Regions from separate parts of the Streptomyces sp. NPDC029296 genome, predicted to be linked through region 1. Evidence: riboswitches for the same ligand, from Rfam matches in the RefSeq annotation. Region 1 holds a riboswitch; each other region holds the start of a gene.
The links. Region 1 has a riboswitch for cobalamin ahead of ACZ4W9_RS08465 ((2Fe-2S) ferredoxin domain-containing protein). Riboswitches for the same ligand answer to the same signal wherever they lie in the genome.
Positions count from the first base shown of each region.

Region 2: another riboswitch for cobalamin. It lies ahead of ACZ4W9_RS19920 (cobalamin biosynthesis protein); the one in region 1 lies ahead of ACZ4W9_RS08465 ((2Fe-2S) ferredoxin domain-containing protein).
Region 3: another riboswitch for cobalamin. It lies ahead of nicT (Nickel transporter NicT); the one in region 1 lies ahead of ACZ4W9_RS08465 ((2Fe-2S) ferredoxin domain-containing protein).

Region 1 is NZ_JBVHXT010000007.1:128,968-135,456, forward strand. It holds gene lanL (class IV lanthionine synthetase LanL) at 1-523, shown strand, start outside; partial or broken gene ACZ4W9_RS08445 (PfkB family carbohydrate kinase) at 583-1,187, opposite strand; partial or broken gene ACZ4W9_RS08450 (S-adenosylmethionine synthetase N-terminal domain-containing protein) at 1,241-1,366, opposite strand; gene ACZ4W9_RS08455 (hypothetical protein) at 1,515-1,679, opposite strand; partial or broken gene ACZ4W9_RS08460 (haloacid dehalogenase type II) at 1,702-2,133, shown strand; cobalamin riboswitch at 2,198-2,386, shown strand; gene ACZ4W9_RS08465 ((2Fe-2S) ferredoxin domain-containing protein) at 2,466-2,822, shown strand; gene ACZ4W9_RS08470 (SsgA family sporulation/cell division regulator) at 2,922-3,395, opposite strand; gene ACZ4W9_RS08475 (TetR/AcrR family transcriptional regulator) at 3,534-4,022, opposite strand; gene ACZ4W9_RS08480 (SRPBCC family protein) at 4,240-4,713, opposite strand; gene ACZ4W9_RS08485 (helix-turn-helix transcriptional regulator) at 4,875-6,489, opposite strand, start outside.
Region 2 is NZ_JBVHXT010000021.1:89,813-96,301, forward strand. It holds gene cobN (cobaltochelatase subunit CobN) at 1-970, opposite strand, end outside; gene ACZ4W9_RS19915 (cobyric acid synthase) at 967-2,475, opposite strand; gene ACZ4W9_RS19920 (cobalamin biosynthesis protein) at 2,472-3,416, opposite strand; cobalamin riboswitch at 3,515-3,657, opposite strand; gene ACZ4W9_RS19925 (hypothetical protein) at 3,818-4,045, opposite strand; gene ACZ4W9_RS19930 (inorganic phosphate transporter) at 4,080-5,357, opposite strand; gene ACZ4W9_RS19935 (lysozyme) at 5,501-6,238, opposite strand.
Region 3 is NZ_JBVHXT010000014.1:102,550-109,038, forward strand. It holds gene ACZ4W9_RS14805 (nucleoside hydrolase) at 1-142, shown strand, start outside; gene ACZ4W9_RS14810 (isocitrate lyase/PEP mutase family protein) at 527-1,378, shown strand; gene ACZ4W9_RS14815 (bile acid:sodium symporter family protein) at 1,495-2,565, shown strand; gene nicT (Nickel transporter NicT) at 2,462-3,544, opposite strand; cobalamin riboswitch at 3,574-3,758, opposite strand; gene ACZ4W9_RS14825 (ArsR/SmtB family transcription factor) at 3,837-4,187, shown strand; gene ACZ4W9_RS14830 (glycoside hydrolase family 13 protein) at 4,267-5,925, shown strand; gene ACZ4W9_RS14835 (hypothetical protein) at 6,008-6,484, opposite strand.

The DNA of each region.
Region 1 (6,489 bases):
CGGCGTGACCGGGGACCCGGACGCGATCAGCCGCTCCGAGAAGGCCGCCGCGCGCCTGGCGGCCGTGACACCGGACATCATCGCGGCGGCCGCCGAGCCGGGGGCGACACGCCGCTACGGCTCGTGGTGCCGGGGCCTCGCCGGTATCGGGACCGTACTCGTCCGGGCCGCCGAACGTCTCGACGAACCCGGGTACCTCGACCTCGCCCAGCGGGCCGCCCGCGCCTGCGCGACACTGGCACCGCGGATGCCGCTGGTCACGCAGTGCTGCGGACTGGCCGGAGTGGGCGAGCTGATGGTGGACGTCGCGGAGGCGAGCGGGGCCGGGGAGTTCCGGGACGCGGCCGAGACCGTCGCCCTGCTCATCCTGGACCGCAGCGGCGGCACCTGGTCCCGGCCCGTGTTCCCGGACACGACTCTCGCCCGGTCGAGTGCCGCCTGGGCGGGCGGCTCCGCGGGCGTGCTGGCCTTCTTCAGACGACTGCGCGACCGGGGCGGTCCGCGGCTCGGCCTCGCCGCCTGACCGCTGCCACCGCCCGCACGGCCGACGGCCGCTCGCCCACCGGCCCACGGGCGTCGTGCTCACGGCACCGGGACGAGGCGCGGTCCGGCCGCGCGGGCCGCCTCGCTGCCGTAGGCCCGGTCGATGCGGGCGACCAGCTCGGACGGGATCAGCTTGTACTCCTGGGTGCCGACCGACTCGAGCACGGTGGTGGCCAGGGCGCAGCCGAGCCGGGCGGCCTGCTCCCGCGGCCACCGCCACGCCGTGCCGGCGAGGAATCCGCAGCGGAAGGCGTCTCCCGCCCCCGTGGGATCGGCGATGTGCTGCGTGGCCACGGCCGGTATCCGCACGGCCGGGGCTCCCGCCCCGGCCAGGGACACGCCGTCCAGGGTGGTGAACCAGGTGCCGACCCGGCCGAGCAACTCCTGCTCGGTCCAGCCGGTACGTTCCTGGAGCAGGGCGGCCTCGTACTCGTTGGTGAACAGCCAACGCGCACCGTGACGAGCCGGCGCGCCTGTTCTGCGTCGAGGCGCGCCAGCTGCTGCGAGGGGTCGGCGGCGACCGGGATGCCGAGCCGGTGCGCCGTGGCGGTGTGCCGGAGCATGGCTTCGGGATCGTCGGCGCCGACCAGGACCGGGTCGGGCAGACCGGCGCGTTCGGCGACGGCGGCGAGGTCGATCGGGCGGCGGTGGTCACCTCGCCGGCGATGTGTACCTGGCCGGCCGTGATCAGCGTCTCGACGGCGACGCGCGAGGCGGGGTCCGCGCGCAGCAGCGCGTCGAGGATGGTGTCGCTGATCTGGTCGGCGATCTTGTCGGGGTGTCCTTCGGTCACGGACTCCGAGGTGAACAGGGTGCGGGACATGGCACTCCAGGACTGGGTGGGTGGGCGCGCGGCGGGCGTGCCGTGACGGAGCGGGGCGTCCTTCGGGCGGAGCGGGTGCGGCGTGCCGGGCGGGGCGTGTCCGGCGGCGGGTGCGCCCCGCCCGTGGGGTGCCGGGCCGGCGGCCTCGTCAGCGCGCCGTCGTGCGGAAGACCCAGTAGTCGGCGGGCTCTTCGGCGATGTAGTGGGCGTTCGCCAGCCGGAAGTCCAGGCGGGCCCGTTCCCGGATCCCGGGGGACAGGGCGAACTCCGCGAAGCCCGTCTCCTCGGCGTAACTGGCGCGGGTGGTGACCACGATCAGCCCGCCGGGCCGGGCGGCCGCCGTGGCACGACTGGCGACGGCCGGTCAGCGCCTGAGCCCGTGGGACGACGCGCCCGCCGGCCTGGCGCGCTGCGCCGGACGCCGCCCCGTCCTCGGACTCGGCAACGCCGCCCGGACGGCGTTGCCGCGTCTCAACGCCCACGCCGGACTGCGCTGGCACCAGGTCCTGTCCGCCGAGGACGCCCGCGCCTACAAGCCCGCGCCGGACGTGTACCGGCTCGCGCCCGACGCGGCGGGCTGCCCGCCCGAACAGGTGCTGATGGTCGCCGCCCACGCCTGGGACCTGCGCGGGGCCCAGGCGGTGGGCATGCGGACCGCCTATGTGCGCCGTCCGGTGGGGGATCCGCCCGCCGACGGCGACACCTTCGACCTGCGGGTGGAGAGCCTGGCGGAACTGGCCGACGCGCTCCCGGTGCCCCGGTCCTGACCGACCGTGACCCGGAGGCTGCCCCGGGTGCATCATGAGGGGCGTTCCCGGTTCCGGCGCATCCGCTCGCGGGGTGGCATGATGACCGGCGACAGGGCGACGGCGGAACGAGGAAGCCGGTGCGAATCCGGCGCGGTCCCGCCACTGTGATCGGTGAGTGACTCCCGTACGGCCACTGCCCCACGACGGGTGGGAAGGCCGGGACGAACCGCGACCCGAGAGCCAGGAGACTCACGTCGTCGCCTCCTCGAAGGACCCCGGGGCGGATCTCCCCGGAGAGAGGGGTGTGGGGCGTGCCCGGGACAACGGACGGTGAGGTGTCCGGCGCGGAGGTGACCGCGCGACCGGCCGGTGGCGCGCCGTGCCGGGTCGTCGTGTGCCGGGACTGCTGCTGCGGCAGTCCGAAGGTGACCGGAATCGACCACGCCGCGCGCCTGCGTGCCGAGGCGCCCGTACGCGTCTCCGCCTGTCTCGACGTGTGCGACCAGGCCAACGTGGTCGTCGTGCAGCCCTCCGCCGCCGGTCGGGCGGCCGGAGCCCGGCCGGTGTGGCTGGGGCTGGTCAACGACCCGGCCGCGACGGAGGACATCGCCGCCTGGATACGGGCGGGCGGCCCCGGCATCGCCCCCCGGCCGGAGATCCTCGACCTGTACGCCTTCACCCCACGGCGCCGCCGCACGGCTCCCTGAGCGGTGGGACCACCACGGCCGGGGAGGCGGCGGGGGGAGGGCCGACGGTGCGGGCGCGGCGGAGCCGTGTGCGAACCTCGCCGAAGCGGCGCCGCAGGGTCAGTCGGACTCTGTCCTGGGGCCGCGGAGCAGCTCCTCGGTGGTGACGTCCCAGTCCACTGCGGCGAACTCGCCGCCGGCGGGAACGAGTGCGTAGGTGTGCTCCAGCCACTCCGCGAGCGGCGGTACGGGCAGTTCGAACAGCGCGGCCATGTCACCGGAGGCCAGTTGGAGCCATGCGGTGTCCCGTTCCCCCGGATGCGACGGCCACATCCGGACGTCACCGACGCCGCTCATCGAGTACAGCCCCTGGTGCAGCAGATCCCGCCCGATCCGCCACACGGCACGTGAGCCGCCCCCCTCGATGAGGAACTCCACGCACACGATCAGGGGCAGTTCGGGGTCGTACCGGAATGCGGCCCTGACCGTCTGCCGGGCCGAGAGGTCCAGCACGCGCTCGATGTCCAAGGTCAGCTCAGGACGACGGCGCGGTGCCGTTCGGCCGGCGTCCACACCTGGCTGGTAGCCGCTCATGACGGAGGGATCCTTCCCTGTGGCGGAAGCTGACACGACCTACTCTTGCTCTTCGGTGCTCGCCGTACATAAGTAACTTGACCGTCGGACACCACCTGCCGCGACGGTGCTCGCCCTGGTCGGGGTTCCGCCGGTGTATCAGGAGGCCCCGAGGCCGTTGAGCAGGGTGTCGACGACAACGTCCGCCGCCTGCCCGGGACTCAGCTCGGGCAGTTGCCGGGACACCAGGTGCATGAGCTGGGGCAGCAGCGCGCTCGCCCACCCCCGCGGCGGGCCGGGGCGCAACAGGCCCTCCTCGACGGCGCGTTCGAGGAAGGCGTCGACCTCGCGGACGGACGCGTCACGGCGTGCGCGGACGGCCTCGTCGGCGAGCATGCGGGCCAGGTCGACAGGCCAGGTCCGGTTGACGGTGATGATGTTCTCGACGTAGCGGTGCAGGGCGACGGCGACGGGTGCCTCGCGCAGCCGGGCGTCCTCGATGGCCTCTTCGATGGCTGACAGCCGGCATGCGTAGATGGCGGCGAGGAGTTCCTCCCGGCCGGCGAAGCGCCGGTAGACGGTGCGCCGGTCCACGCCCGCCTCGGCCGCGATGCTCGCGATGCTCGCGCCGGGGTCGGCGGCGAGCATGCGCGCTCCGGTGGTCAGGACGGCTTCCAGGTTGCGTGCTGCGTCGGCTCTCACCGCACCGAGTCTAGCGGACCGACTGTGCAAGCTAAGAGACGTTCCGTCTCTTCGAAGAGTAGGAAATACGGTCAACTGCCACATCTGAGAGGCATATACGCCTCGTGGCGGCTCTGGCCGGGTGATCGTCCCGGCCGCATGGTTCCGGCCGCGCACGGCCCTCTCACGGGGCGCTCTCGGAGAGCCGCCTGAGCCGCGCGACCCACAAGGTGGTCAGGTGCCGAGCCCACAGGGGACACGAGGCGTTCAGGGCCCGGGCGGCGGGACCGCGGGCGACGTTCGCGGTCACCACATGGGTGCCGCCCGCGACAGCGGTGAACAGCCATGCCTGGTACGACTGCACACCGGTGCCGACGCCCGACCAGCCGAGCCGGCGGGGCGGGATGTGCTCTCCCATGAAGATCTCGAACCGCTGCCCGAAGAACAGTACTTCGAAGGCCCTCGTGACCGGCGCGGCCCGCGCCTCGGTGATGCCCGGCACCCACCGCGGCCACCGCGCCACATCGGTGAGCAGAGCGAACACCGTGCCGGGCGTGGCCTGTACGACGGTCTGCGCCTGGCAGAAACTGTGGGCCTGGTCGGGCGAGAAGCCCGACGGCCAGTGCATGTCCGGATGGCTGTCCGAGGCACCGCGCATCCGGCTCCCCTCTCGGTGGCACCGGCGCCTTCACGTACGGCCGCCGGGGGAGCAGGCCCCGCCACGGCCGTTCCCGCGTCCACTGTGCGCGGGGCTCCGCGGCCCCGCATACGTCAAATGACTGAGCGGACGGTGCCGGTGGCCGGCCTGTGCCGACCCGCTCAGCCGTCCCGGTCGAGGCCGAGCCCGGACAGTGCTTCCCTCAGCGCGGTACGCGAAGCGATGCCCAGCTTCGGATAGATCTGGTAGAGGTGCGTGCCGATGGTGCGATGGGACAGGAAGAGCCGCTCGGCGATCTGCTTGTTGGTCAGCCCCGTCGCCGCGAGCCGGGCGATCTGCAGTTCCTGAGCGGTCAGTGTCACACTCCCGGGCCCGGCGGCGGTCGGCGCGGACAGGCCGCTCGCGCGCAGCTCGGCCGTCGTACGCGCCGTCCAGGGTGCGGCGCCCAGCCGCTGGAAGACCTCCAGCGCGAGGGTCAGCTGCTCCCTGGCCTGTGTCGTGGCACGCAGGCGTCTGAGGCGTTCACCGTGGAAGAGGCGCACACGCGCGGTGTCGAAGGGCCAGCGTTCCGCTACGGGCAGGGACAGGGCCCGGTCGAACAGGGCGACGGATTCCTCGCCGGGCGTGGTCAGTGCCTCGCAGGCCAGGACCAGCAGCTTCAGCCGGGGCGACAGCTCGGCCATCGCCGACGCGCGCATCGCCGCCGAGTGGGCCGCGGCCTCCTCCTCCCGGCCGGTTCGCATGGCCGCCTCGACCAGGTCCATCGTGCCCCACATGGCGATCGGCACGTAGGGGGCCACGGTTCCGGGCGGGCTGAGCGTGCGGGCGTGCCGGTAGGCGGTCTCGAAGTCGCCGGCGCCGAGGGCGGCCAGCGCTCTCGCGTGGCAGGCGAAGAACCGTGCGCCGTGGGCCCCGCGGGGCGTTGCCCACCGGACGATCTCCTCGGTCAGCGCGGCAGCGGTTTCCGCGTCGCCCCGCGCCGCGGCCACGGCCGCCCGCACGTACTGGAAGTACCAGGCGAAGAAGCGGTAGTCGTGGTTGGCGCACAGGAGGAGCCCCTCGGCGGCCAGCTCCGCCGCGTCGTCCCAGCGGCCCAGGTGGTAGTAGTCCAGGCCCAGGTGCATCAGCGCCCCCAGGTGCCGGCGGACGGGCGCGGCCCCGGCGCGGCCCTGCTCGATCAGCCGACGCGTCGCGCCCCGGAACTCCCCGAGCAGATCGGGGAACACCGAGGCGGTGCCGACGCGTACCACGCGGGTGGGGTCCTCTCCCACGGTGGAGATCAGCTTCGTCAGGCGGGGCAGCGCCGACGGACCGGTGCGCGCCGGGTCGGCGAAGGTCCGGGCGACGACCCACAGCAGCTCGGGAGGTTCGGGGGTCAGCCGGTCCAGGAACGCGAACAGCGGCTGCCACAGCTCGGGGGCGCCGCCGTACCAGCACAGCAGCACCAAGAGGTGCAGGGCCTCGACGAGGGCGGCGTCGGAAGCGTCGTAGCCGTGCTCCCCGGCTTCGATCGCCCCGACCAGCAGCCGGTACGCGGTCTGGATGTCACCGTCCCTGTTGATCAGCAGGAACGCGGACGCCGCCGCGGCGTGCAGTGAGTGCCGCCCGGTGCCGGGATGGACGAGCCGGGCCCCGGCGAGGAGCCGCGAGGCGTCCTCCAGCTCACCGCCGGAGTCCACGCCGACGTAGGCCGCCTCGGCCAGCCGACGGCTTTCGTCGGCCGCGGCCGGGCTGAGCCCGGCGGCCCGGGTCAGCGCCGTCACCGCGCCGAGCGCG
Region 2 (6,489 bases), on a different contig from region 1:
GCCTCAGCCGGGCGTGCCGGACGGCGATGCCGGCGACCCGGGCGGCCCGCTCGGGGTCGGCGGTGTACACCGGGACGTCGTCGGGGCCCTGCTCCTTGAAGGAGAAGGGGACGGTGATCAGCCGGCCGTCGAACTCGGGGATGGCGACCTGCATCGCCGCGTCCATGGGGGACAGGGCCGCGTCGGACTCCTCCCACGCGGCGCGCGAGGAGGTGAGGCACAGCCCTTGCAGCACGGGGACGTTCAGGTCGGCGAGCGCGCCGATGTCCCACGCTTCGTCGTCGCCGCCCGCCGACGCCTGGGAGGCGTGCGTGCCGCCGGCCGCGAGCACGGTGGCCACCAGCGCGTCGGCCCGCCCCAGCAGTCCGTACAGCGCGGGATCCGCGCCGCGCAGCGAACCGCAGTACACCGGCAGGGCGTTGGCGCCGGCCGCCTCGATCGCCTCGCACAGGGTGTCCACGAAGGCGGTGTTCCCGCTCAGTTCGTGCGCCCGGTAGAACAGCACACCCACGGTCGGGCGGCCGTCCCGGATGTCGTAGGCGCCGTGCACGCCGAACTCGGGCATGCGGTGCGGCTCCGCGAAGCCCTCGCCGGTCAGCAGCACGGTGTCCGACAGGAACCGGGACAGCTCCAGCAGGTTCGCGGGGCCGCCCTCGACCAGGTACTTCAGCGCCTCCGCGACCACACCGGCGGGCACCGACGACTCGGCCATCAGCTCGGCGTCCGGTACGGCCTCGCCGCCCAGCAGGACGGTGGGGATGCCGGACGCCTTCAGCGCGGCCAGCCCGTCCTCCCAGGCCCGCTTGCCGCCCAGCAGCCGTACGACGGCGAGGTCCGCGCCCTCGATCAGGGCCGGCAGTTCCCCGGCGACGTCGACCCGGGTGGGGTTGCCGATGCGGTAGCCGGCGCCCGAGGCCCGGGCCGCCAGCAAATCCGTGTCGGCGGTCGACAACAACAACACTGTGCTCATGCGGGCGCTCCCGGTGGGATGAAGGGCAGTCCTTGCGGCGCGCCGGACTCGATGAGCCGCCACAGCGCGTCCGTGTCCGCGTGCTGTTCGATCAGGTCGCCGAGCCGGTCGAGCTGCTCCTCGCGCAGCGCGGCGAAGGAGGTGTCCGGCGCGGGCACGAAGCGGCGGCCCGCGGCGGCGGCCACCTCGCGCAGGAAGGCCCGCCGGAAGCCGTCCGACTCCAGCGAGCCGTGCCAGTGGGTGCCCCAGGTCTGGCCGACGCGGCAGCCGTCGAGGAAGGGCTCGCCGCCCTCGACCGTGGCCACGCCGTGGTGGATCTCGTAGCCGTCGACCCGCTCGCCGAGAGCCTCTCCGCTGGGCCGGGTGAGGGTCTTCTCGCGGGCGAAGCGCACGCGCACGGGCAGGATCCCGAGCCCGTCGACGTGGCCCTGGCGGCTCTCGACCTCGTCCTCGATGTGCTCGCCGAGGATCTGGAAGCCGCCGCAGACGCCGAGCACGGGCCGTTGTTCGGCGGCCCGGCGCACGAGGGCGTCCGCCAGCCCGCGTTCCCGCAGCCACCGCAGCGCCCGTACGGTGCCGCGGGTGCCGGGGATCACCACGAGGTCGGCGTCGGCCAGTTCCTCCGGCCGGTCCACGAACCGCACGACGACGCCCGGTTCGGCGGCCAGCGCGTCCACGTCGGTGAAGTTGGACATCAGCGGGATCGCGCACACGGCGACCCGGAGCACGTCCGCGCCGACCGGGGGAGTGACGGCGGACTCCCGTACGGTGCCCCGCAACGAGACCCGCAGTCCGTCCTCCTCGTCGATGCCGAGTCCGTGCCGGAAGGGCAGCACGCCGTAGGTCCGCCGCCCGGTGAGGCCGTGCAGCATGTCCAGGCCGGGTTCCAGCAGGCCGACGTCGCCGCGGAACTTGTTCACGAGGAAACCGGCGACGAGTTCCTGGTCCTCGGGCGAGAGCAGGGCGACGGTGCCGAAGAAGGACGCGAAGACGCCCCCGCGGTCGATGTCGCCGACCACCAGCACCGGCAGCCGCGCGCCCCGCGCGATGCCCATGTTGACGATGTCGGTCCGGCGCAGGTTGATCTCGGCCGGGCTGCCCGCCCCCTCGCAGATCACCGCGTCATACGTGCCCCGCAGTTCGGCCAGGCAGTCCAGCACCGTGCCCAGCAGCCGCTGCTGGCGCCCGCCGTGGTAGCCGCGTGCGCTCAGCTCGCCCACCGGCTTGCCGAGCAGCACGACCTGGCTGCTCTGCTCGCCGCCGGGCTTGAGCAGCACCGGGTTCATCAGCGCGGTCGGCTCGATCCGGCAGGCCTGGGCCTGCATGGCCTGGGCCCGGCCGATCTCCGCGCCCTCCCGGGTCACGAACGAGTTCAGGGACATGTTCTGCGCCTTGAACGGCGCCACTTTCACGCCCTGGCGGACCAGCCACCGGCAGATCCCGGCCGTCACGACGCTCTTGCCGGCGTCCGAGGTGGTGCCGGCCACGAGGAGGCCACCGTTCACTTCCCACGTCCTTTCAGGAGTGTGCGCGCGGCGAGTGTGGTGCCGAGGGCGAGCAGGCCGACGCGGCGGGAGAGCCGTACGGCCCGGTCGATGTCGGTGACCTCGACCGGGCGTCCGGTGCCGCCGTTGAGCACGGGCCGGTGCTCGACCCGGCCGCCGTAGGAGAGCGTCCCGCCCAGGCGCACGCCGAGGGCACCCGCGAAGGCGGCCTCCACGGGACCGGCGTTGGGGCTCGGGTGCTTGCCCGCGTCGGCCTTCCAGGCGCGCAGGGCGCCGCGCGGGTCGGGTCCGGCGACGGCGGCGAGGGCGGCGGTCAGCCGGGCCCCCGGCCAGCCGGCGACGTCGTCGAGGCGGGCGGAGGCCCAGCCGTAGCGGCGGTGGCGGGGCGACTTGTGGCCCACCATGGCGTCCAGCGTGTTGACGGCCCGGAACCCGAGCAGACCCGGCACCCCGGCCACCGCTCCCCACACCAGGGCGCCGACCACGGCGTCGGAGGTGTTCTCGGCGACCGACTCGACCACGGCCCGGGCCATCCCGTCGGCGTCCAGCGCCTGCGGGTCCCGGCCGCACAGATGGGGCAGCCGGGCGCGGGCGGCCTCGATGTCCCCCGCCGCCAGGGCACGCCCGACGGTGCGGGCCTCGCGGCCGAGCGAGGTGCCGCCGACGACGGCCCAGGTGGCGGCGGCGGTCAGCGCGACGGAGGCGGTACGGGAGGGGCGTACGGCGCGTGTGGCCAGCGCCCCGAGGGCGACGACGCCACCGGCGCACACGGCGGTGTGCAGGGCGCCCCAGCCGCGGTGGTCGTGCCACAAGGCGCCTTCCACGGCCGTGGCCGCGCGGCCGAACGCGGCGACCGGGTGCCCGCGGCGGGGATCGCCGAGAAGCAGGTCGCCGAGGACGCCGGCGGCGGCGCCGTACGCGTAAGTGCGATCGGCACCCATCGGCTCAGCCGGCCGTGGGCACAGGGGCGTTCCCGGTACGGGTCCTACGGCAGCCGAGCATGGCGATTCGTGTCCTCACTCAGGGTGTCCACGCCCTGGGTCGACGGATTCCGGCGGCGAGAGTTCCTGGCTCCCGGGGAGTTCTTCCCCGGTGACAGTGGCGGGACCGCGCCGGATTCGCACCGGCTTCCTCTTCTGCCGCCGTACATGGCCTGGGCAGTCCACCACGTGCCCGGAAGGGCCGTCAACTCGCCTTTGACCTGGGATGCCCGACTGTGCCGAGGCCCACATCGCCGGGACGCCGGGCGGGCTGACGGGGACCGCCCCGGCATGCGTCCGCCCCGCCGGCTCCGGCGGGCGGGCCGGTCGGCGGGGCGGTCGCGGGGATCGGGGGCGGGCGGTCAGCCCTTGCCCACGATCAGGTAGATGCCGTAGGCGACGGCCGCCGCGCAGGCCGCGAAGCAGACGTAGGCACCGGTGACGGCGAGCGCGGCGGAGCCGCCCTGGGCCGCGGCCCGCTCGCGGCGGGACAGGCCGTTGACGCCGAGGGTGAACAGGGCCACCAGGCCCACCGTGAACACGACGCTGGTGCCGAGAACGGAGCCGAGGGCCGCCCAGTCGATCTTCATGGGGATGCTTCCTTCAGTAACCGTGCGGGCGGGGTCAGACCGTGGCGGCCGGCGGGACGGCGGCGGGCGCCGGCTCGGTGGCCGGGGCGGGGATCGTGGCCGTCAGGCCGGCGGTCGCCAGGTCCGCGGTCGTCAGTTCCCCGGCGATCTGGCCGGCGGGCGGCGGGGTCACCGCGGCGATGGCGGTGGTGACGACACCGGCCGGCTCGCCGGTCTCCCCGACCACGTTGGTGTGGTCGACGACCTCGCGGCGGGAGATCTTCCAGATCGCGGCGCTCGCGGCGACCAGGAAGACGGCCACGGCGGCGGTGCCCCAGTCACCCAGGTCGGTGACGGACTCGGCGCCCGCGCCGACCAGCGCGGCGGCCGGCAGGGTGAGGACCCAGGCGACGGCCATGCGGGTCGCGGTGGACCAGCGGACCACGCCGCCCTTGCGGCCGAGACCCGCGCCCATCACCGAGCCGGAGACGACATGGGTGGTGGACAGGGAGAAGCCGAGGTGGGAGGAGGCCAGGATAGCGGTCGCGGCACCGGTCTGGGCGGCGAAGCCCTGGCGCGGCTCCAGGTCGGTCAGGCCCTTGCCCATGGTGCGGATGATGCGCCAGCCGCCGATGTAGGTGCCGAGCGCGATGGCCAGGCCGGCGGAGAGGATCACCCAGGTGGGAGGGTTGGAGCCGGGGGCGAGGGAGCCGCCCGCGATCAGGGCCAGGGTGATGATGCCCATCGTCTTCTGGGCGTCGTTGGTGCCGTGCGCGAGGGAGACCAGGCCGGCGGAGGCGATCTGGCCGGCCCGGTAGCCCTTGCGGCTGGCCTCGGTCTCGGCGGTGCCGCCGACGCCGTAGGAGAGCCGGGTGGCCAGGAACGAGGCGAGGCCCGCCACGACCGGCGCCGCGACGGCCGGCAGCAGCACCTTGGTGACCAGGACGCCGCCGTGGACGGCGTCGAAGCCGGCGGAGGCGACGGTGGCGCCGACCAGGCCGCCCATCAGGGCGTGCGAGGAACTGGAGGGCAGGCCCACCAGCCAGGTCAGCAGGTTCCAGAGGATCGCGCCGACCAGGGCGGCGAAGATGACCTCGGGGCGGATGCCGGTCTCGTCGACGAGACCCTTGGAGATCGTGTTCGCGACCTCCACGGAGAGGAAGGCGCCCGCGAGATTGAGGGCGGCGGACATGGTCACCGCGATCTTGGGCTTCAGGGCGCCTGTGGAGATGGTGGTGGCCATCGCGTTCGCGGTGTCGTGGAAACCGTTCGTGAAATCGAACGCGAGAGCGGTTATTACCACAATCGCGAGGATCAGCGAGAAGCTTTCCATTTACCCAGGCAATCGTTCGAGGTCATTGGCTGGATGAACGTAGGCAAGCTGGGTGAACGGAAGATGAACTGGGACGGGCGTGGTGGTGTCGGTAACGCCATGCCGAAGTCGTGTTCCGCGCCGTCGGGCCGGGCGCCCCTTGGCTACCGGGTCCGCGCGAAGATCCGCAACCGGTCCAGGGTGCCGTTGAAGAGATCCTGGTCACCCGGCAGCGCGCCCTTCACGCGGTACTGCCAGAACGTCCAGTACCGCCAGCCGCCGGGCAGCGTCCCCGGCCGCGCCGTGCCGTGCCGGGCGATCCACAGCGGGTGGTCCTTGGAGAACGCGCGGCTGTTGCCGGTGCACAGCTTCCACCACTGGGTCGTCGTGTAGATCACCGGGCGACGGCCCGTCCGGCGCCGGGTCTCGTCGCTGAACGAACGGATCCAGCCGACCATGCCCTTCTTGCTCAGCCCGTAGCACTTGCGCCGCGCGTTGTACGGGTTGTACTCGATGTCGAGCGCCGGCGGCAGCGTCCAGCCGTCCGCCCGCCAGCCGCCGCCGTGCCGCACGAAGTACGAGGCCTGCTTGGCGCCGGAGGACCGGTCCGGGAGGGCGAAGTGGTACGCGCCCCGGATCAGCCCCGCCTTGCGGGCGCCGGAGTACTGCCCGGCGAAGTAGGGGTTGCGGTAGCCCGTGGACTCGGTCGCCTTGACGAAGACGAACCGCGCGCCCTTCTTCCGGGCGGCCGGCCAGTCCACGCGCCCCTGGTGGGACGACACGTCGTGGCCCTGGGGCGGCTTGGCCGCGGCGGTCGCGGGGCCGGTGAGGGCGAGGACCGCCGCCACGGCCGCCGCGAGGAAGCTCGCGCGGCGACGGGCAAGGGTGGGTACACGGGCCATGCGACTCCCCCGGGGGATGGCGGTCGGCGGGCGCGCCGGGCCTCGGGGCGGCGGCGGCCGTGGGGTGGGCAGGAAGCAGCCATTCAAGGTCCGCCGATCACGAAAGCGAGGGTGATTTCAGGCGTTTCAGCCCGAATTCCGCCCGTTCGGCTCCACGGCCCCCGGCCCGGAACCACCGGCCCGCGCGCTCCCCGCCCCGCCCGCCGGCTGGCAGGATCACCGCATGGCTGAACCGCGACGGAACGTGGAAG
Region 3 (6,489 bases), on a different contig from region 1:
GACCGTCGTGGACCTCCGGCCCCGCCCCGGCGAGTCCGAGATCCACGGCGACGGACGCGAACGGCCGCTCGTGGACGTGGCGTTGGACGTGGACGTCGACCGGTACGTGAAGCTGTACCTGGAGACGGTGGAACGGCCCTGAGGGAGCGCTCCCGTGCCGGGACGCCGCCCTCGGCCCGGCACAAAAAGGGGGTCCGGCTTCCGCGGTGAGGGCCTTTTTGGTCATCGTCCCGCCCGTCCGTACGGCCCTCCCCCCGTCGGTCACATGGGTGAGCGTGCGTTCAGGGGCCTGAACCGGGGGTGGTCCGGCGCCGCGTTTCGGCCCGGAACCGCAAAGGGATGGTTGTGACTGGGCAAAACCTTTTTTACTCTGCGGCCACTGGATCGGGCAACGAAAAACCGGGTGCCTCCCGAGGGAGGGCACCCGGCCGGTCTGGTGCGGAACACGCCGCGCGGCCCAAGGCTTTGGCGGGCAGAGGGTCGCGGCGGCACCACGCCCACGCAACCAGTAACCCCGGAGGATACCGTGAGCCACCCCAACCGGCTACGCGATGCCATCCACGCGGACGGGACCACGCCGCTGATCGGCGTGTTCGACATGTTCTCCGCGTCCGTGGCGGCGCGGCACTACGACGGCATGTTCGTCTCGGGCTTCGGCTTCGCCGCGTCCCACTACGGCCTGCCGGACATCGGCTTCATCGCCTGGCCCGACATCATCGCCTTCGTCCAGCGCCTGCGCATGGCGTTCCCCGCGCAGCACCTGCTGGTCGACATCGACGACGGCTACGTGGACCCGGAGACCGCGTGCCACGTCGTACAGAACCTGGAGGCCGTCGGCGCCTCCGGCGTCATCCTGGAGGACCAGAAGCGGCCCCGGCGCTGCGGCCACGTCGACGGCAAGCAGGTACTGCCGCTGGAGGAGTACCTGGAGAAGCTGGACATGGTCCTCCGGTCCCGCCGGGACCTGGTGGTGGTGGCCCGCACCGACGCCACCGAGGAGGACGAGATCCTGCGCCGCGCCAAGGCGCTCGCCGCGACCGACGCCGACGTGGTGCTGGTCGACGGGGTGCGCAGCGTGGACTGGATCCACAAGGTGCGCCGGGTCATCGGGGACAAGCCGCTGCTGTTCAACCAGATCGCCGGCGGCAAGTCGCCGCGGCTGTCCCTGGGCGAACTGACCGGGCTGGGCGTCGACGTCGCCATCTACAGCACGCCCTGCCTGTTCGCGGCGCAGACCGCCATCGACCGGGCGCTGACCGACCTGAAGGAGGCCGACGGCCGCCTGCCGCAGACCGGCCCGGACAGCGTGGGGGTCGCCGAGTGCCTGGCGCTGCTGGAGAAGAACATCAGCCGCCACCACGTCCACGCGCCCGCGTGACCTGAGCCGCCCCAGGGGCCCGCGCGCCACCCGCGCGGGCCCCGCCCACCGGGTCCCGCGGCCGACCGGGCCCCGTCCCATGCCACCCGCTTCCAAGGCAGGAGCGCATGTCCCAGATGCCCACCGCAACGGTCCGCGGCCTGGCGCGCCGCGTCGACTGGTACATCGTCGCGCTGTTCGGCGCGATCGGGATCGCCGCGCTCGTCCCGGCCGAGGACACGGCGGCCGAGACCGTCTCGTGGCTGACCAGGCTGGCGATCGGCCTGCTGTTCTTCCTCTACGGCGCCCGGCTCTCCCCCCGGGCCGCGCTGGACGGCGTACGGCACTGGCGGCTGCATCTGCCGGTGCTGGCCCTGACGTTCGCGGTCTTCCCGGTGCTCGGGCTGGCCGCGCGGCTGCTGCCGGACGGGGCGCTCGGCGCCGAGCTGACCGCCGGCGTGCTGTTCCTGGCCGTGCTGCCGTCCACGGTCCAGTCGTCCATCGCCCTCACCTCCCTGGCCCGCGGCAACGTGGCCGCCGCGCTGTGCTCCGCGTCGTTCTCCACGGTGCTGGGCGTGGTGCTGACCCCCGTACTGGCCGTCGCGCTGACCGGCGGCGGCGAGGGCGGCGGCGTGCCGGTCGGGTTCGGCCAACTCGGGGACATCGCCGTCCAGTTGCTGCTGCCGTTCCTCGCCGGGCAGGCGGTGCGGCGCTGGATCTCCGGCTGGCTCGGCCGGCACCGCAAGGTCATCGGGATCTGTGACCGGGGCTCGATCCTGCTCGTCGTCTACGCGGCGTTCAGCCGGGGCATGACCACCGGCATCTGGCAGCGGGTGTCCCCCGGCCGCCTGCTCCTGCTCGGCGTGCTGGTGGCGGTGCTGCTCGCGGTCGCCCTGCTGCTCGCCGACCGCTCGGCGCGGGCGCTGCGGCTGCCCCGCGAGGACCGGGTGACGGCGGTCTTCTGCGGGGCGACCAAGAGCCTGGCCAGCGGGCTGCCGATGGCCTCCGTGCTGTTCCCGGCGGACGAGGTCGCCATGACCGTCCTGCCGCTGATGCTCTACCACACGCTCCAGCTGGTGGTCTGCGCCGCGCTCGCCCGCCGGCTCAGTCGGACGGCGCCGCCCGCACCGCCCAGCGTTCCTCCACCCGTGCCAGCCGCCAGTACCCCAGCGCCGCCGCCCACACCACCACGAACAGGCCGACGATGAGGTAGCCGACGTTGCCCAGGTCCAGGCCGGACACCCAGCCGGTGACCGGATCGTCGAGGTGGAACTTCTCGTGCAGGACGCCGACCAGTTCGATGGTGCCGATGAAGAAGGCGACGGCGATGGACAGACCGGTGATGGCGAGGTTGTAGAACACCTTGCGGACGGGGTTGGCGAACGCCCACTGGTAGGCGAAGTTCATGAACGTGCCGTCCAGGGTGTCGAACAGGCTCATCCCGGCGGCGAACAGCAGCGGCAGGCACAGGATGGCGTACCAGGGCAGGCCGGCCGCCGCGCCCGAACCCGCCATCACCATCAGGGTGACCTCGGTGGCCGTGTCGAAGCCGAGGCCGAAGAGGAAGCCCAGCGGGTACATCTGCCCCGGCCGGGACACGGACCGGGTCAGCCGGCCCAGCAGCCGGTTCATGAACCCCCGCGAGTCCAGGTGCCGTTCCAGCTCCGTCTCGTCGTACGCGCCCGCGCGCATCGCCCGGAAGACCTTCAGGATGCCCGCGAGGGCGACCAGGTTCAGGGCGGCGATGAGATAGAGGAACGACCCGGAGATCGTCGTACCGAGCACCCCGAGCACCTGGTGGGTGGCGGAGCCCTCGTTCATCACCTTCCCGGCCAGCGAGGTGCCCCCCGCGATCAGCAGGGCCAGCAGCACGACCACGCTGGAGTGCCCGAGCGCGAACCAGAACCCCACCGACACCGGCCGCTTGCCGTCGGCCATCAGCTTGCGGGTGGTGTTGTCGATCGCCGCGATGTGGTCGGCGTCGAAGGCGTGCCGCATCCCGAGGGTGTAGGCGGTGATGCCGAGCCCCACACCGAACACCTCGGTCCCGACCTTGTAGTGCCGGGGCGCGACCAGCAGATAGAGAATGGCGAACGCGACGACGTGCAGGGCGAGGATCACCACCAGCAGCCCCGCCGTCTTCAGGGTGTCCTCGCGTCGCCAGCGGAAAGAAGCGGCATCGGCCATCGGGTTCACGCTCCAGCACCTCGTGGATCACTTCGTGAGCTGCCGTGGCCGGTCTCCTGGCTTACGGGTCACACGTCCGCCGTCCCTGCCTTCCCGGTCGTACGACCAGTGGCCCGGCGGTGTGCCGGACGGAACGGGAACTCCCCGATCACAGTGGCGAGGGCCGCGTCGACCTTGCATCGACTTCCCGAACACCACGGCCCGCCCACCGTAGAGGGGCCCGCGGTTTCCCGCATAGCTGCGCAGTCGGGCAGGTATTCAAGATCACATCGGGGCCTGCCAGGATGGGGGCATGCATCTCGTGCCTGCCGACCGTGCCGAGCGCCGGACCATCGACGGTCACCGGGTGTGCGAGGCGATCGCCGCCATCGGCGACGCGGGGCGTCTGCGCACCTGGGCCGACCGTTTCTCGCTGCTGGCCGACGCCAACCGGCTCACCCTGCTGCTCGCGCTGCACCGGACCGGGCCGCTGGCCGTCTCCGACCTCGCGATCGCCACGGGCATGAACGACCCGGCCGTCTCCCAGGCCCTGCGGCTGCTGCGCGCGGCCGGGGTCGTGGCGGGCGAGAAAGAGGGGCGCGTGGTGCGCTATCGGGTGGTGGACGAGGACGTACGGGGCCTGTTGGAGCACTGCGGCGCCTGAGCGCCCCCGAAAAGGTTCCCTTCCGGGCAATGTGGACAGATAGAGATTCCCTACTGTCGTCCGTCCCTTGGGAGCCCGTATGGCAGACCGCCCGCCGGACCTCTCGTCCAGGAACCCCGACTGGTGGCGCCAGGCCGTCGTCTACCAGGTCTATCCGCGCAGTTTCGCCGACGCCGACGGCGACGGCCTCGGTGACCTCCGGGGCCTGACCGAGCGGCTGTCCCACCTCGCCGCGCTCGGCGTCGACGCCCTGTGGCTGAGCCCCTTCTACCCCTCCGAACTCGCCGACGGCGGCTACGACGTCATCGACCCGCGCGGTGTCGACGAGCGCCTGGGCACCCTGGACGACTTCGACGCGCTGGCCGCCGAGGCGCACCGGCTCGGTCTGAAGGTCGTCGTGGACCTCGTGCCCAACCACACCTCCCATCTGCACCCCTGGTTCCGGGAGGCGCTGCGCGCCGGGCCCGGTTCGGCCGCCCGCGAGCGGTACGTCTTCCGCCCGGGGCGCGGCGCGCACGGCGAACTGCCGCCCACCGACTGGCGGTCGGTGTTCGGCGGCAGCGCCTGGCGGCGGGTGCCCGACGGCGAGTGGTACCTGCATCTGTTCGCCCCCGAGCAGCCCGACCTGAACTGGGACAACGAGGAGGTCCGTGCCGACTTCCGCACCACGTTGCGGTTCTGGTCCGACCGGGGCGTGGACGGCTTCCGCGTGGACGTCGCCCACGGCCTGGCCAAGGACCTCACCGAGCCGCTGCGGGACCTCGGCGCCCACAGCACGACCGGCGAGTCCGCCCTGCGGCACCTGCCGCCCGGCAGCCACCCGTACTGGGACCGGGACGAGGTGCACGAGATCTACCGGGACTGGCGCAAGATCTTCGACGCCTACCGCCCGCCGCGCATGGCCGTCGCCGAGGCCTGGGTGCCGGGCGAGCGGCGGGCCCTGTACGCCCGGCCCGACGAACTCGGCCAGGCGTTCAACTTCGAGTACCTGGAGGCCGGCTGGGACGCGGAGGAGCTGCGCGGGGTCATCGCCGACGCGCTGGCCACGGCCCACGCCGCCGGGGCCTCCGCGACCTGGGTGCTGTCCAACCACGATGTCGTACGGCACGCCTCCCGGCTCGTGCTGCCGCCCGGCACCGACCCGGACGCCTGGCTGCTCACCCACGGCACGGCGCCCGCGGTCGATCCGGCGGCCGGGCTGCGCCGGGCCCGGGCGGCGACCCTGCTGATGCTGGCGCTGCCCGGTTCGGCGTATCTGTACCAGGGCGAGGAACTCGGCCTGCCCGAGGTCGCCGACCTGCCCACGGAGGTGCTCCAGGACCCGATCTGGGAGCAGACCGGTCACACCCGCAAGGGCCGCGACGGCTGCCGGGTGCCGCTGCCGTGGACGCCGACCGGACCGTCGTACGGCTTCGGGCCCGGCGCCGGCTGGCTGCCGCAGCCCGCGTCCTTCGCGGCGTACGCGGTGGAGGCGCAGGCCGGTACGGAGGGCTCCACGCTGGAGCTGTACCGCACGGCCCTGCGGCTGCGCCGCAAGCTGCTGGACGGCGAGACGCTGACCTGGACGCCCCACGCGCCCGCCGGGGTGCTGGACTTCACCCGTACCGGGGCCTGGCGCAGCGTCACCAACCTGGGCGGCGAGCCGGTGCCGCTGCCGCCCGGCGAGGTCCGTCTGAGCAGTACGCCGCTGCCGGGCGGCGGGGTGCTGCCACCGGACACCACCGTGTGGCTGGCGTAACCGGCCACGGTCACGTGACCGCCCCGACCGGGCGCGGCCCCCCGGCGACAGGCCCGGCCGGGCGTGGTCGCCGTGGGGGTGGTCAGCCGGCCGGTGGGGACGGGCTCGTCCCGGCCCCGGGGCCGGGAGTGGTGCCGGCCGCGGTGCCGTCGATGTCCACCGGGGTGGAGGTGGCCGACGGCGGCGGGGTGAGGACCACCTCCGGCCGGCCGGCGGCCGGGGGCGGCGGGGTCGGGTCGGAGTCCGGCAGCCTGGGCGGGGCGGTCCGCCGGAACAGGGTCTGGTCGAAGTCGACCAGCGCGAAGTCGGTGCCGGACCGCCTGCCGCTCTCCCCGTTCGGCTGCCGCGCGAAGCCCCGCTGCTGGGGGCTCGCCTCGTCGGGCAGCGTGACGTTCAGCAGGGGGGCGGTCCTCCGGCAGGTGCTGTCCAGCGCCGCGTGCCCGTACGCGCGTCCGGTACGCCCAGGCGGTACGGACGCGAGGCCCGCCGCTCTCAGCGGTCGCGGGTGAAGATTCCGCGGGTGGGGACAACGGCGTCTCCCCGCACGTCCGAAAGCCACTCCCG